2 regions of the Streptomyces sp. NPDC005799 genome follow, and region 1 is predicted to be linked to the other one. Evidence: riboswitches for the same ligand, from Rfam matches in the RefSeq annotation. Region 1 holds a riboswitch; the other holds the start of a gene.

Region 1 (5,423 bases):
AGGTCGACGTCGTAGTGGTCGGGGTGCAGCACGCCCCGGGCGGTCCTGGTCTTCTCCCAGGCGGGCAGCGGGCCGCTCCGCTCGGCGAGGTCCGCGGAGGCCTCGTACGCGGCGAGCATGACGCGCTCGGCGATCCGGGTGGACAGGGCCTTGGCCTCCGGCGAGTCGAAGGGCAGCCGCAGCTTGAAGAAGACGTCCTGCAGGCCCATCGCGCCCAGGCCCACGGGACGCCACTTGGCGTTGGAGCGGCCCGCCTGCTCGGTCGGGTAGAAGTTGATGTCGACGACACGGTCGAGGAAGGTGACGGCCGTGCGCACGGTCTCGTCCAGCCGCTCCCAGTCGAGGCCGTCGCCGGCCACGAAGGCGCCCAGGTTGACCGAGCCGAGGTTGCACACCGCCGTCTCACCGTCGTCGGTGACCTCCAGGATCTCCGTGCAGAGGTTGGAGGAGTGGACGACATGACCGGGGGTCGCCGTCTGGTTGGCGGTGCGGTTGGCGGCGTCCTTGAAGGTCATCCAGCCGTTCCCGGTCTGCGCGAGGGTGCGCATCATCCGGCCGTACAGCTCGCGTGCCGGGAGCGTCCTGAGGGCGAGCCCCGCCGCCTCCGCCTGCCGATACGCCGCGTCGAACTCCTCGCCCCACAGGTCCACGAGTTCGGGCACGTCCGCCGGGGAGAACAGCGACCACCGCTCGTCGGCGTCGACCCGGCGCATGAACTCGTCCGGGATCCAGTGCGCCAGGTTCAGGTTGTGCGTACGGCGGGCGTCCTCACCGGTGTTGTCGCGCAGCTCCAGGAACTCCTCGATGTCGGAGTGCCAGGTCTCCAGGTAGACGGCCGCGGCGCCCTTGCGCCGGCCACCTTGGTTCACGGCGGCGACGCTCGCGTCCAGCGTCTTCAGGAACGGGACGATGCCGTTGGAGTGGCCGTTGGTGCCGCGGATCAGCGAACCGCGGGCGCGGACGCGGGAGTAGGCGATGCCGATGCCGCCGGCGTGCTTGGAGAGACGGGCGACCTGGTGGTAGCGGTCGTAGATGGAGTCCAGCTCGTCCTTCGGGGAGTCGAGGAGGTAGCAGGACGACATCTGGGGGTGCCGGGTGCCGGAGTTGAAGAGCGTGGGGGAGGAGGGCAGGTAGTCGAGACGGCTCATCAGGCCGTAGAGGGAGGCCACTTCGTCCACGGCACGGGCGCCTGTCTCCGGACCGAGCGCGGTGTCGTCCGCGAGACCGCTCGCCACGCGGAGCATGAAGTGCTGCGGTGTTTCGATGACCTTGCGGGTGATCGGGTGGCGCAGGAGGTAACGGCTGTAGAGGGTGCGCAGGCCGAAGTAGCCGAAGCGGTCGTCGGCCGCGGGGTCGATCAGCGCGTCGAGGCGGTCGGCGTGCAGCCGTACGAACTCCGCGGTGCGGTCGGCGATGAGCCCTTCGCGATGGCCGACGGCGACGGACTCGGTGAAGGACGTGACGCCCTGCGAGGCGGCCTCGGCGGCGACGCTCAGGGTGAGGAGCCGGGCGGCCAGCCTGCTGTACGCCGGGTCCTCGGAGATGAGGCCGGCCGCCGCCTCCGTGGCGAGCTCGCGCAGTTCCGCCCCGTCCGCCCGCGCGGACCGGCCGCGCAGTGCGGCGGCGGCGACCCGGCCGGGGTCGGCGTCGGGCAGGTCGGCGGTCAGCTCGGTCAGGGTGCGCAGCAGTGCGGCACCGTGTCCGGCGGCTTCCGGCTCGGTCGCTGAAGCCGGGTCGGTCGCTGAAGCCGGATCGGCTGGCGGCGCGATGGTCACGTGGGGCTCTCCCTCGCTCGGCACGGGGCCTTGCGGGCAGGGGGCAGCACACGAGCGCACGGCGCATCGCGTCCACCGGCCCATTCCACGAGGCCCGGACGTCAGGGCACCCGGGCCGGTGTGGCCGGGTGCGCTGTCGGCAGGTCCTCGGACTGATTCCGCGCACGGGTGTGCGCGGGTTCACCGTTGCGGGACAGTTCCGGATTCGCACCGGATTCCCCTGCGACGACAGCGAGCATGAGCATACATCTTGTGCCGGGCGAGAACAGCGCCCCCATATGTTGTGTCGCGGCGACTTCGAAGCGTGTCAGAGCGTCAACTCGTAGGTGAGGAGCGTGAAGGCGTCACCGGGGAGCGGGTGCCAGTCGCGGCCGGGTGCTCGGCGGAAACCCAGGCGCTCGTAGATGCGGTGCGCGGCGCGCATCTTCTGCTGGGTGGACAGCACCACGCCGGTGCACTCCAAGGCACGCGCGCGGTCGACGCAGGCCCGGACGAGGGCCTCCCCGGCGCCCTGGCCACGAGCCGCGTCGGCCACGGCCAGCATGCGGATCTCGGCCTCTGAGGGGCGGGCGAGGTCGGCCATCGGGCCGCCCGCGGGGACGAAGGTGACGCCGCCGAGGAGGCTGCCGTCGCGGACGGCCACCAGCACGTCGGCGGCCGACGCCCGCTTGGCGACGTCCCGCAGCTCCTCCAGGTACCAGTCGCTCTCGCCGAACGCCAGCAGGCCGTCCTGCACGTAGGCCCCGGCGGTGATCTCGCCGAGGGTGCCGTACTCGCCGGGTTCCACCGGCCTGATCAGGATGTCCATGGGCCCGAGTGTGCCGGACGGGTACGACAACGGGCCGCCGGATTCCTCCGACGGCCCGCCGGTCGTGCCGTGTCCGCCTCAGCGGTCAGTGCGAGGTCCCCGCCGTCGCCGGCGGCAGTTCCACCTCCACCCCCGGGTCTCCCGCGTCCGCCGTGTAGTCCTCCGGGCTGGTTTCGTCGATGCCCTCCGGGGCCTTGAAGGCCTTCAGGGCGAAGGTCAGGATCACCGTCACCGCCACGTTCAGGACGAAGGCGGTGAGGCCGATGTAGCCGATCTCCCCGATGCCCGGGATCTCCTTCGACGAGCCGCCGAAGTGCTTCTGGGTGGGGGAGGCGACGCCGTACGCCGCGACCGTGCCGTAGATCATGCCGACCGCCCAGCCGGCGAGCAGGGCCCAGCGGTGGAACCAGCGGGTGAAGAGGCCGCCGACCAGGGACGGGAAGGTCTGCAGGATCCAGATGCCGCCCAGCAGCTGGAAGTTGATGGCGACCGTCTTGTCCATGGTGAGGACGAAGACCAGTGCGCCGACCTTCACCAGCAGCGACACGATCTTGGAGACCTGGGCCTCCTGCTTCGGCGTGGCGTCCGGCTTGATGAAGTCCCTGTAGATGTTGCGGGTGAAGAGGTTCGCGGCCGCGATGGACATGATGGCCGCCGGGACCAGCGCGCCGATGCCGATCGCCGCGAAGGCCACCCCGGCGAACCAGCTCGGGAACATGTTCTCGAAGAGCTGCGGGATCGCCAGCTGGCCGTTGGTGACCTTGACCCCCGCCGCGATGGCCATGAAGCCCAGCAGCGCGAGCAGGCCGAGCATCAGCGAGTACAGCGGCAGGATCGTGGTGTTGCGGCGGATCACCTCACGGCTCTTGGAGGAGAGCGTCGCGGTGATCGAGTGCGGGTACATGAAGAGCGCGAGCGCCGAGCCCAACGCCAGGGTGGCGTACGTCCATTGGGCGGGCTCGGCTGGTGCCAGGGCGCCGCGCGGCTTGCCCGTCGCCGGGTTGGTCTGGGCGAAGGCGTCGCCCGCCTTGGCGAAGATGTCGTCGAAGCCGCCCAGCTTGATGGGGATGTAGATGATCGCCACGGCGATGACGATGTAGATCAGCGTGTCCTTCACGAACGCGATCAGGGCGGGGGCCCGAAGGCCGGAGGAGTAGGTGTAGGCCGCGAGCACACCGAAGGCGATCAGGAGCGGGAGGTCCTTCACGAACCAGTTGGTGTTCTCACCGCCGCCCACGCCCATGACGTCCAGCACGGCCTGGATGCCGACGAGTTGGAGCGCGATGTACGGCATCGTCGCGAGGATGCCGGTCAGCGCCACCGCCAGCGACAGGCCCTTGGAGCCGAAGCGTCCACGCACGAAGTCGGAGGTCGTCACGTACCCGTGCTTGTGCGAGACCGACCACAGGCGCGGCAGGAACGTGAAGATCAGCGGGTAGACCAGGATCGTGTACGGCACGGCGAAGAAGCCGGCCGCGCCCGCCGCGTAGATCGCCGCCGGAACGGCGACGAAGGTGTACGCCGTGTACAGGTCGCCGCCGAGCAGGAACCAGGTGACCCAGGTGCCGAACGACCGTCCGCCCAGGCCCCATTCGTCGAGGCTGTGCTCGTTCTCGGCCTTGCGCCAGCGAGCGGCGAGGAAGCCCATGGCCGTGACGGCCAGGAAGAAGAAGATGAAGACGCCGAGCGCGACGCCGTTCACACCGTCCTTCACTTGCCCGCACCCCCCTTGCGGGCGCGCTGGTCACGCTGCCACAGCTTGTACGCGGTCATGGTCAACGCGGTGGAGACCAGCACCCACAGCATCTGGTACCAGTAGAAGAACGGGATGCCGATGAACTCCGGGTCTGTCTTGGCGTAGGAACCGACCCACAGCATCGCCACGAAGGGCGCGAGCAGGCAGACGGCGATGATCACGCGGACCGGGGTCACCACCGGTGGTCTCACTTCGGGTACTTCGGACATACGGCGGCTCCGTCCCCTCACGTTCGCCTGTGATCACATGTGCAACGCGCAGGCAATGTAGGTCACGGTGTCACGGCAGTGGAAGACCGCGTCGGGATATCGGTATGTCGATTCCGTGAAGACCCGCGGCGGGGGTGGAACCCCCGCCCGCTTCCCCTCAGTCGACGGGCCTCTTCAGCCGCGCCACGAACTTGTACCTGTCCCCCCGGTACACCGACCGCACCCACTCCACCGGCTGTCCGTCCCGGTCCAGGGAGTGGCGGGAGAGCATCAGCATCGGCAGGCCCACGTCGGTGCCGAGCAGGCCGGCCTCGCGCGGGGTGGCCAGCGAGGTCTCGATGGTCTCCTCGGCCTCGGCGAGGTGGACGTCGTACACCTCGGCCAACGCCGTGTACAGAGACGTGTACTTGACGAGGGACCGGCGCAGGGCCGGGAAGCGCTTGGCGCTGAGGTGGGTGGTCTCGATGGCCATCGGCTCGCCGTTGGCCATGCGCAGCCGCTCGATGCGCAGCACCCGGCCGCCGGCCGTGATGTCGAGGAGCCCGGCGAGCCGGTCGTCGGCGGTGATGTAGCCGATGTCCAGCAGCTGCGAGGTCGGCTCCAGGCCCTGGGCGCGCATGTCCTCGGTGTAGGAGGTCAGTTGCAGCGCCTGCGAGACCTTCGGCTTGGCGACGAAGGTGCCCTTGCCCTGGATGCGTTCCAGGCGCCCCTCGACGACCAGTTCCTGCAGCGCCTGCCGCACCGTGGTGCGGGAGGTGTCGAACTCCGCGGCGAGGGTGCGCTCGGGCGGTACCGGTGTGCCGGGCGACTGTGTCTCCGTCATGTCCAGCAGGTGCTTCTTCAGGCGGTAGTACTTGGGCACGCGCGCGATACGG
Region 2 (5,423 bases), on a different contig from region 1:
CCGGTGTCCGAGCGGCAGCGCCCGCCGGCGCAGGCCCTCCTGACCAGGGCCGTCGCCCGTGGTCTGCGGGCAGAGCTCGTCGGCCCCGAGCACGGCTCCCTCGGCGCCCGCGTCCGGGCCGCCCGTCTGGTCCCCTACCAGGCGGTGATCGGCGAACAAGAGGCAACCGAGGGCCTGGCAGCCCCGCGCCTCCGCGACGGAACCCGCCCCGGAGCCCTCCCGGCGGAGGAACTAGTGCGCCGGATCGACGCCCAGGTGGCCGCCAGGAGCGCCGCCTTGTGGGCGCCCGCATAGCCGCGAGCGAGCCACCACCGCCGGTCTGCCGCTCGGCGGGTGGCCAACTCGCCGGGCAGCACGCCCTCCACCACGAACCGTCCTGGCGATGCGGACGCCCACGGGCGCGGAGCGGGCCGTGGGGCTCCAGGGGTTGAAGGCGGCGATCCTCGCCGCCGGCGGCATCACGTTGGGGGGGTGTGCGCAGGGCTTAAGGTCGGTCTCGTCCTGATGGTGTGGCGAAGAGGGAGTCCGCTGTGACCGGTCAGCCCGTTCCGGTGATCATCGACTGTGACACCGGTGTCGACGACGCCCTCGCCCTGCTGTTCGCGGTGCGGCACCCGGGGATCGATCTGCGGGCGGTGACCTGTGTCGCCGGGAACACGGACGTGGACGGCGTGGTGCGCAACACCCTCACCGTGCTGGAGCAGGCCGGTGCCCCGGAGATCCCCGTGGGACGGGGCGCCGAGCGGCCGTTGATCGAGGCGGTGCGCACGGCACGGCATGTGCACGGGGTGGACGGCATGGGCGACATCGGCCTGCCCGCGCCGACCCGCGCCCCGGCCGACGTGGACGCCGTGACGCTGCTGCGCCGCGAGATCCTCGCCTCGCCACGCCCGGTGACGCTGGTCCCGACGGCGCCCCTGACCAACATCGCGCTGCTGCTGCGGACGCACCCGGACGTGGTCCGCAACATCGAGCGCATCGTCTTCATGGGCGGCGCGGTCGCGACCGGGAACGCCACGGCGGTCGCCGAGTTCAACGTCTGGCACGACCCGGAGGCCGCCGCCGTCCTGCTCACCGCCGGCGTGCCGATCACGATGTACGGCCTCGACGTCTTCCAGCGGGTCGTGGTGCCGGGCGCGGACGTAAGACGGCTGCGGGCGAGCGCGGAGCCCGGCACCCGTCTCGCCGGTGAACTCCTCGCCCACCGCCCGTCCTCGCCGGACCCGGACAGCGACGAGATCGCCGGCGGGCTCGGTGACGCGGGCGCGGTCTGCTCCGTGGCCGACCCGGCCGGCATCACCACCAGCCTGCTCCCCGTCGAGGTCTCCCTCGCTCCCGGACCCACCCGGGGTCAGACGATCGTCGACCGCCGCGCCCGCCCCGGCGAGTCCGAGATCCACGAGGGCGCCCGCGAACAGCCCCTGGTCGACGTCGCCCTGGACGTGGATGTGTCCCGCTTCGTCAAGCTGTGGCTGTCGGCGGTCGAGAGGCAGTGACGGCGTGCCGGCCGGCAAGGGCGGTGCGGGTCACGGGGTTTCCGCCGTCCGCACCGACCACTTCTGTTCCACCTTCGCCAGCCGCCAGTAGGTCAGCGCAGCCGCCCACACCACCACGAACAGGCCGACGATGACGTAGCCGACGTTGTCCAGGTCGAGGTCGGCGATCCAGCCCGTGACCGAGTCGGTCAGGTCGAACTTCTCGTGCAGGACGCCCACCAGCTCGATCGTGCCGATGAAGAAGGCCACGGCGATGGACAGACCGGTGATGGTCAGGTTGTAGAAGACCTTGCGGACCGGGTTGGAGAAGGCCCACTGGTAGGCGAAGTTCATGAACGTGCCGTCCAGCGTGTCGAACAGGCTCATCCCGGCCGCGAAGAGCAGCGGCAGGCACAGGACCGCGTACCAGGGCAGCCCCGCCGCCGCGCCGGAGCCCGCCATCACCATCAGCGTGACCTCGGTCGCGGTGTCGAAGCCGAGCCCGAAGAGGAAGCCCAGGGGGTACATCTGGCCCGGGCGGGTGATCGACCTGGTGAGGCGGCCGAGGATCCGGTTCATGAAGCCCCGGGAATCCAGGTGCGCCTCGAGCTCCGACTCGTCGTACGTCCCCGCCCGCATCGCCTTGAAGACCTTCAGGATGCCCATCAGGGCCACCAGGTTGAGCGCGGCGATGATGTAGAGGAACGTGCCCGAGATCGTCGTACCGAGGAAGCCCAGCACCTTGTGGGTGCTTGAGTTCTCGTTCATGACCTTGCCGGCGAGCGCCGTGCCGCCCGCGATCATGGCGGCCAGCACCACGACCACGCTGGAGTGCCCCAGCGCGAACCAGAAGCCCACCGACACCGGCCGTTTGCCGTCGGCCATCAGCTTGCGGGTGGTGTTGTCGATCGCGGCGATGTGGTCGGCGTCGAAGGCGTGCCGCACGCCCAGCGTGTAGGCGGTGACGCCGAGGCCGATGCCGAAGGCCTTGGAGCCGACCTCGTAGTGGCCGGGGACGACGAGGAGGAAGAGGATCCCGAAGGCGGCGACATGGAGGGCGGCGATCACCGCCACCAGCCCCACGGTCTTGACGGTGTCCTCGCGCCGCCAGCGGAAAGAAGCGGCGTCGGCCATGTTCACGCTCCAGCACCTCGTGGATCACTTCGTGAGATGCCGTGGCCGGTCTCCTGGCTGACGGGTCGTGCGTCCCCGGTCCGCCTTCCCGGCCGTGGTGAAACGGCCAGTGGCTGTCCCCTGCGGGACGTGGACCGGTGACTTCCCGATCACAGTGGCGAGGGCCGCGTCGGTATCGCACCGACTTCCCGAACACCACGGCCCGCCCACCGTAGGGGGGAGCGGCCCTTCCTGCATAGCTGCGTACCTGTGCAGGTATCGAAGATCACAGAGGCGCGCCTGCGAGGATGTGCGCATGCATCTCGTCCCGGCCGACCGCGCGGACCGCCGCACCATCGACGGCCACCGGGTGTGCGACGCCATCGCCGCCATCGGTGACGAGGCCCATGTGCGCACCTGGGCCGACCGCTTCTCGCTGCTCGCCGATCCCAAACGGCTCGCGCTGCTGCTCGCCCTGCACCGCACCGGCCCGCTCGCCGTCTCCGACCTCGCCATCGCGACCGGCATGAACGACCCCGCCGTCTCCCAGGCCCTGCGCCTGCTGCGGGCGGCCGGGGTGGTCGCCGGCGAGAAGGAGGGCCGCGTCGTCCGCTACCGCGTGGTCGACGAGGACACCCGCCTCCTCCTCAAACACTGCACAGCCGACGGCACGTGACCGCCGACGGCACGTGACCGCCGACGGCACGTGACAGCCGACGGCGCGGTGCCGCGTGCGACGAACGCCCCGGAGCGGGGGATCTCCGGGGCGTTCGTCTTCGGGGGTGGTTCAGGAGCGGGCGCCGCGGCGGCGCTTGCTCGCGACGACGATCGCCGCGCCGCCCGCGAGGAGCGCCGCCGCGCCGCCGGCGATCAGGCCGGAGTTGCTGCCGCCGCCGGTCTCGGCGAGGCCGCCGCCACCGCCGTTCGGCGTGGCCGCCGGGACGGTGGTGGACGCGGAGGCGACCGGGGTGTCGGTCGAGGACGGCGTCGACTCGGAGGCACTCGGCGTCGGGGTGGCGCTCTCGGACGCCGGGGGCGTCGACGGCGGCGTGGAGGCCGGGGTGGAGGCCGGCGGGGTGCTCGGGGGCTGCGACTCGGTGGTCGTGCAGTCCTTCGTACCGCCGTTCCAGGACGCGATCAGCTTGTCCTTGATGACCGCGTGGTCCGGGCCGGCCGGCAGGTCGCCGTGCTGGAACCCGTCCTTGGCGTCCAGCTTGCCGTCGAACTTGGTGGCGCCGCGGTAGAGGTCGATCTGCGCGAAGCAGCCCGCGTCCGGCACCGCGATGTCCAGCGAGTCGGTCTGCCCGGGCTTCACCGTCACGGTGTCGAAGTCGACGAAGACCTGCTGCCCCGAGGTCGCGAAGGTCGCGCCGTGCGCGAGGTAGGAGGCGAGCGAGGCGGTGCAGGTGGAGGCGTCACCGGCGGTACGGACCTTGATGTGGACCTTGCCGTCGTCGGTGGGCTTCAGCGTCTGGTCGTCGACCTTCACCGAGTCGTAGAAGTCCGTGCCGTCCAGCGAGAACTGGCAGCGGTCGGCCTCCGTCTTGGTGCCGGCACCCGTGCCGGGCTTGTAGGAGCCGCCGGCCTTCCAGCCGTCACCGCCCGGAGTTCCGCCGTGGGCCCAGGCGCCGGAGGCGGCGGCGACGGTTGCGGCGCACAGGGCGAGCGACGCGGCGCCCGTCCCCATGAGGCGGCGCACGGTGACACGTCTCGCTATGGTCATGCGGATCCCCATCTTGGCGTGCCTGACCCGGGCACGGCGGCGCGGGAAAGCATGCGGCGGCCGGCCGTGCCGGGGAGAATGGTCTGTGAAAACACCGGGCCCATTGGTCACATGCGCCTCAGTGTGCTCACATGGTGGATCTCCCGGCCGAACGCTGTCAACCTGCGGTGACGCGCCGGAAGTTCAACCAGCCATCACGATTACGCCACAGTAGGAACGGGCGGATCCGCTTCTGTTCGGCCACCCGAACCTCCTGTCCCGCAGGGGCCGTACGACCGTTCCCGCAGGGGTCGTACGACCGTTCCCGTGGGGGCTATCCCACCGTCGGGCTGGGGCTGGCCGCGGTGCCGCCCGCGCCGCCCGTGCCGGGCGAGGACTCGCCGGGCAGGATGGGGGGCTGGGTGGTGGTGTCCACCGGCGGGGTGAGCACGATCTGGGGCTGGCCCGCGAGCGGGGGCGGCGGGGTCAGGTCCTTGGCGGGCAGCTTCGGCGGGGTGGTCTCCTGGAAGAGCACCTGGTCGAAGTTGACCAGCCCGGTCTGCTCCATGACCGTGATGTGGTCCAGGACCGTCGCGTTGGCCTGGTCGGCCAGGGCGCGCACCACCGTGTTCTTGGTCGTGGAGCGGATCTTCGCGATCGTGTTGAAGATCGAACCGTGCGTCACCCGCAGGATGTTGGCGAAGTCCGTGTCGAACTGCTTGCCGCTGTCCGCCTTGAGGGTGTTGACGAAGCCAACCTGCTGGGGGCTCGCGATGTTGGGGATCGTGATGTTCAGCATCGTGCTGATCTTGCGGCAGCTGGCGTCCAGCGCCGCGTGACCGTCGATCAGGTGCTTGCTGGCGATCTTGACCGCCTGGCTCTGGCCCTTCTGCAGGCCCAGTTGGCCCACGGGGTACTCCCACAGACCGGCCGCGCGCACCTTGACCACGAAGTCGCGGTCCGACTCCGTCAGCGGACCCCACTGGGTCTGAGCGATGACTCTCGTTCCTGAGGCCGACACGGTGTTCACCCCGAGCATCGCGGGATAGGCGAGCGCGGCCAGAGTCAGACTCAGAGCACCGCCCACGAAGAGAGTTCCCGTCGCGTTCCGCGAAAAGCGCACCGTGCCTCCT

What was found. A riboswitch is a leader RNA that binds a small molecule or an ion and turns the genes downstream of it on or off. The one in region 1 is predicted to bind cobalamin.
Region 2: it holds a riboswitch for cobalamin, as region 1 does, so the genes downstream of both, ABZ453_RS28595 (HoxN/HupN/NixA family nickel/cobalt transporter) here and ABZ453_RS25740 (ribonucleoside-diphosphate reductase subunit alpha) in region 1, are expected to answer to the same signal.

What each region holds. Positions count from the first base shown of each region.
Region 1 covers NZ_JBEXXQ010000027.1:40,856-46,278, forward strand. The annotation lists gene ABZ453_RS25740 (ribonucleoside-diphosphate reductase subunit alpha) at 1-1,775, opposite strand, end outside; cobalamin riboswitch at 1,896-2,027, opposite strand; gene ABZ453_RS25745 (GNAT family N-acetyltransferase) at 2,083-2,583, opposite strand; gene mctP (monocarboxylate uptake permease MctP) at 2,669-4,297, opposite strand; gene ABZ453_RS25755 (DUF3311 domain-containing protein) at 4,294-4,548, opposite strand; gene ABZ453_RS25760 (GntR family transcriptional regulator) at 4,706-5,423, opposite strand, start outside.
Region 2 covers NZ_JBEXXQ010000032.1:5,059-10,481, forward strand. The annotation lists gene thrS (threonine--tRNA ligase) at 1-294, shown strand, start outside; gene ABZ453_RS28590 (nucleoside hydrolase) at 531-1,496, shown strand; gene ABZ453_RS28595 (HoxN/HupN/NixA family nickel/cobalt transporter) at 1,527-2,609, opposite strand; cobalamin riboswitch at 2,635-2,824, opposite strand; gene ABZ453_RS28600 (metalloregulator ArsR/SmtB family transcription factor) at 2,905-3,264, shown strand; gene ABZ453_RS28605 (LAETG motif-containing sortase-dependent surface protein) at 3,376-4,311, opposite strand; gene ABZ453_RS28610 (DUF4142 domain-containing protein) at 4,625-5,377, opposite strand.